Regions from separate parts of the Kitasatospora sp. NPDC087861 genome, predicted to be linked through region 2. Evidence: riboswitches for the same ligand, from Rfam matches in the RefSeq annotation. Region 2 holds a riboswitch; the other holds the start of a gene.

Region 1 (2,384 bases), on a different contig from region 2:
CCTGGCGGCGCTGTTGAAGGGGGAGGACCTCGACCGCTCGGCCACCGCGTGGGCGATGGACCGGATCATGAGCGGCGAGGCGTCCCCCGTCCAGGTGGCCGGGTTCATGGTGGCGCTGCGGGCCAAGGGCGAGACGGTCGACGAGATCACCGGTCTGGTGGACGCGATGTACGCGCACGCCGAGCCGCTGGACATCCCCGGCCCGGCCGTGGACATCGTCGGCACCGGCGGCGACCGGGCCAAGACCGTCAACATCTCCACCATGTCGGCGATCGTCGCGGCGGCGGCCGGGGCCAAGGTGATCAAGCACGGCAACCGGGCCGCCTCCTCGGCCAGCGGCTCCTCGGACGTGCTGGAGAAGCTCGGCGTCAGCCTCGACCTGCCGGCCCGGCGGATCGCCGAGGTGGCCGAGGAGGTCGGGCTCACCTTCTGCTTCGCGGCCAAGTTCCACCCGTCGATGCGGCACGCCGCCACCGCCCGGCGCGACCTCGGGGTGCCGACCGCGTTCAACATCCTCGGTCCGCTGACCAACCCGGCCAAGGTCACCGCGCACGCGATCGGCTGCTTCGACACCCGGCTCGCCGGGCTGATCGCCGGGGTGCTCGCCCGGCGTGGCTCGACCGCCCTGGTCTTCCGGGGCGACGACGGCCTGGACGAGCTGACCATCACCACCACCTCGCGGGTGTGGATCGTGCGGGACGGGACCGTCACCGAGACCACCTTCGACCCGCGGGACGTCGGCATCGAGCTGGCCGGCATCGAGACGCTGCGCGGGGCGGACCCGGGGTACAACGCCGAGGTCGCGCGCCGGCTGCTGGCCGGAGAGCACGGGCCGGTGCGGGACGCCGTCCTGATGAACACGGCGGCGGCGCTGGTCGCGCTCGACCTGGGCGAGGCACCGCTCGCCGAGCAGCTCGCCGCCGGCATGGCGCGGGCGGCGCAGGCCATCGACTCGGGCGCGGCGCAGGAACTGCTGCGGCGTTGGTCGGAGGCCACCAGCCGGGTGTGAGGCGGTATCTGGGAGCCCGTGCCGGGACGCCGGCCCGGGCTCCTCGCGTTCCCCCGGCCCGGCGGCGGGCGGGCGGGCGGGAGCACCGTCCGGATGGTGGATACCTGTTTGACCACCCGCCGGACGCGACCTAGAGTCTGCGCCAGGTCATGAGTGACAGCGTCAAGCCCCAGCTTGCTGTCCGGCAACCCTCCGTCCGTGGCGGGGTGCCCTGGGTGAGGACCGGGTCGCTCGGCAAATCGTCCGCGCGGCAAGCGCGGACGCCCGACGACTGGCACTCCCGGGGTCCCACACCCCGAAGGAGTGCATTCCCATGTCTGTTTCCACCGAACTCTGCGCCCCGCTCGCCGTCCTCGGCCACGACGTCCAGGTCCCGCTCGCCAGCGGTGCGAAGGTCGGCTACGCGGCCCTCGACTACGCGGCCAGCTCCCCGGCGCTGAAGCGGGTCTGGGACGACGTCGCCGCCTACGCCCCGTACTACGGCAGCGTGCACCGCGGCGCCGGGTACCTCTCCCAGCTGTCCACCGACCTGTTCGAGCAGAGCCGCCGCACCGTCGCCGAGTTCCTCGACCTGCGCGAGGGCGACCAGGTGGTCTTCACCCGGGCCACCACCGACTCGCTCAACCTGCTCGCCGCGGCCCTCCCGGCCGGCACCCGGGTGTTCGCCTTCGAGACCGAGCACCACGCCTCGTTGCTGCCCTGGGCGCACGCCGGGCTGGACGTCAGCTACCTGCGGGCACCGCGCTCGCACGCCGAGGCGGTCGCCGCCCTGGACGCCGCGCTCGCCGGGGCGCCCGAGGGCCCCAAGCTGCTCTGCGTCACCGGCGCCTCCAACGTGACCGGCGAGCTCTGGCCGGTCGCCGAGCTGACGGAGACCGCGCACCGGCACGGCGCCCGGGTGGTGCTGGACGCCGCCCAGCTGGCCCCGCACCACCGGGTCTCGGTGCGCGATCTGGACGTCGACTGGATCGCCTTCTCCGGCCACAAGATCTACGCACCGTTCGGCGCCGGCGTGCTGGCCGGCCGGGCGGACTGGCTGGACGCGGCCGAGCCGTACCTGGCCGGCGGCGGCGCGACCCGGACGGTGGCCCGGGAGGCCGACGGCTCGGTGGCCGTTCAGTGGCACAGCGGCCCGGCCCGGCACGAGGCCGGTTCGCCGAACGTCATCGGCGCCTACGCGATCGCCTCGGCCTGCCGGGCGCTGAGCGAGGCGGGCTTCGACGCGCTGGAGGCCCGGGAGCGGCAGCTGATCGCCCGGCTGACGGCGGGGCTGGCGGAGATTCCGCAGGTCAAGGTGTTGAACCTGTTCGGCGCCGGGTCGGCCCGGGTGGGCGTGCTGTCCTTCGTCGTCCAGGACTGGAACAGCTCGCACTTC
Region 2 (2,384 bases):
GCATCGGGGGGCGTTCGAGGGCGGTCACCGGGTGGGTGTGGGCGGTGAACTCCCGGGTCTGCGGGTCGCGGGTGAACTGGGTGAGCAGCGGGTGGACCAGGTCGGCGGAGGCCTTCAGCCGGTGGGTGCGGTCGAGGCGTTCCAGGGCGGTGCGGTAGATGGTCGCCGCCATCCGGCCGAGGGCCTGGCCGTCCTGGTGCCGGTGGTGCCGGACGCCGACGTCCACCTGGGCCAGGGCGTCCAGCCCGACCGTCTCCAACGCGTCGACCAGCAGGCCGAGTTCGACGCCGTAGCCGGTGGGGAAGGGGAGCCGTTCGAGCAGCGCGCGGCGGGCCGCGTACTCGCCGCCGAGCGGCTGGACGAAACCGGCGAGTTCCGGCCAGTGCAGGTTGAGCAGCGGGCGGGCCACCAGTTCGGTGACCCGGCCGCCGCCGGACGGGACGACCGCGTCGTCGCCCGCGCCGGAGCCGCCGACCGACACTTCGAGCGGCCGGTCGTACATGGCCTTGACCAGCTGGATGTCCGGTTCGGTGAGCAGCGGGCCGAGGATGCCGGAGACGAAGGTCGGGTCGAACTCGCGCAGGTCGGCGTCGACGAAGCAGACGATGTCGCCGCGGGTGACCAGCAGCGAGCGCCAGAGCACCTCGCCCTTGCCTGGGGCGGCGGGCAGCCGGGGCAGGATCGCGTCGCGGTGCTCCACCCGGGCGCCGGCCCCGGCGGCGACGGCGGCGGTGGCGTCGGCCGAGCCGGAGTCGACCACGACGAGTTCGTCGACCAGCGGGAGGCGCTCCATCAGCTCGCGGCGGATGGTGCGGACGATGTCGCCGACGGTGGCCTCCTCGTCCAGCGCGGGCAGCACCACGCTGACCGTCTGGCCGGTCCGGCGCTTGGCCTCCAGGAGGGCGTGCACCGGCCGGTCGGCCGCGCTCCACGAGCGGCGGCGCAGCCAGGACGCCGCCTGGGGGAGCAGCGCGGGGGTCGGTTCGGCGGGCACTGGACTCTCCTCGGCGGGGTCGGGCGGGACGCGCCATCTCGCGTGGCGGACGATCCCTTTCGGGGTTGACGCCTTCGGATACAGTCTTCGTACAGCGGTCGGACCTTTGCACGCCGGGGTCGCCGTTCAGCACCACCACAATTTCACAAGCTCATCCAGAGGGACTGAGGGAACGGCCCGTTGACGTCCCGGCAACCTTCTCGCGCGGCTGTCCGTCGACAGGCCCCCCGCGGGACAGGTGCCAATTCCGGCCTGTGGCGCGACCGTGCCACGGGGAAGATGAGGAGAGAGGCCTCCGCCATCATGGCTATCGACACCGTCGCACCCGCTTCCGTTGACCTCGGCCCCGCCGCCGCGCTGTCCTGTCGCGAGTGCGGCACCCGCTTCCCGCTCGGTCCGAGCTTCGCCTGCCTGGAGTGCTTCGGCCCGCTGGAGATCGCGTACGAGTTCGGTGGCGAGGACGCCGAGGCGCTGCGCCGGCGGATCGAGGCCGGTCCGTCCTCGATCTGGCGCTACGCGCCGCTGCTGCCCGTCCCGGCCGACGTCGCCACCAAGCCGAACCTGAACCCGGGGTGGACCCCGCTGGTCAAGGCGGACAACCTGGGCCGCGAGCTCGGCTTCACCGCCCAGCTGCACATCAAGGACGACTCGGGCAACCCGACCCACTCGTTCAAGGACCGCGTGGTGGCCTGCGCCATCGAGGCCGCGCGGGCGTTCGACTTCACGACGCTCTCCTGCTCCTCCACCGGCAACCTGGCCGGCGCGGTCGGCGCGGCGGCCGCCCGGGCCGGTTTCAAGTCCTGCGTGTTCATCCCGCACGACCTGGAGCAGGGCAAGGTCGTCATGGCCGGGGTGTACGGCGGCGAACTGGTCGGCATCGAGGGCAACTACGACGACGTGAACCGCTTCTGCTCGGAGCTGATCGGCGACCCGGCCGGCGAGGGCTGGGGCTTCGTCAACGTCAACCTGCGCCCGTACTACGGCGAGGGCTCCAAGACGCTGGCCTACGAGATCTGCGAGCAGCTCGGCTGGCGGCTGCCGGAGCAGATCGTCATCCCGATCGCCTCCGGCTCCCAGCTGACCAAGATCGACAAGGGGCTGCAGGAGCTGATCAAGCTCGGCCTGGTCGAGGACCGGCCGTACAAGGTCTTCGGCGCCCAGGCGGCGGGGTGCTCGCCGGTGTCGGCCGCCTTCAAGGCCGGCCAGGACGTGATCCGCCCGGTCAAGCCGGACACCATCGCCAAGTCGCTGGCGATCGGCAACCCGGCGGACGGCCCGTACGTGCTGGACATCGCCCGGCGCACCGGCGGCGCGGTCGAGGACGTCACCGACGCCGAGGTGGTGGACGCGATCCGGCTGCTGGCCCGGACCGAGGGCATCTTCGCCGAGA

Evidence for each region. A riboswitch is a leader RNA that binds a small molecule or an ion and turns the genes downstream of it on or off. The one in region 2 is predicted to bind S-adenosylmethionine.
Region 1: it holds a riboswitch for S-adenosylmethionine, as region 2 does, so the genes downstream of both, ACIOJE_RS21245 (aminotransferase class V-fold PLP-dependent enzyme) here and thrC (threonine synthase) in region 2, are expected to answer to the same signal.

Annotation. Positions count from the first base shown of each region.
Region 1 covers NZ_JBIUUS010000014.1:180,508-182,891, reverse strand. The annotation lists gene trpD (anthranilate phosphoribosyltransferase) at 1-1,009, shown strand, start outside; SAM riboswitch class IV at 1,155-1,272, shown strand; gene ACIOJE_RS21245 (aminotransferase class V-fold PLP-dependent enzyme) at 1,323-2,384, shown strand, end outside.
Region 2 covers NZ_JBIUUS010000043.1:43,076-45,459, reverse strand. The annotation lists gene ACIOJE_RS36030 (glucosyl-3-phosphoglycerate synthase) at 1-970, opposite strand, end outside; SAM riboswitch class I at 1,143-1,280, shown strand; gene thrC (threonine synthase) at 1,298-2,384, shown strand, end outside.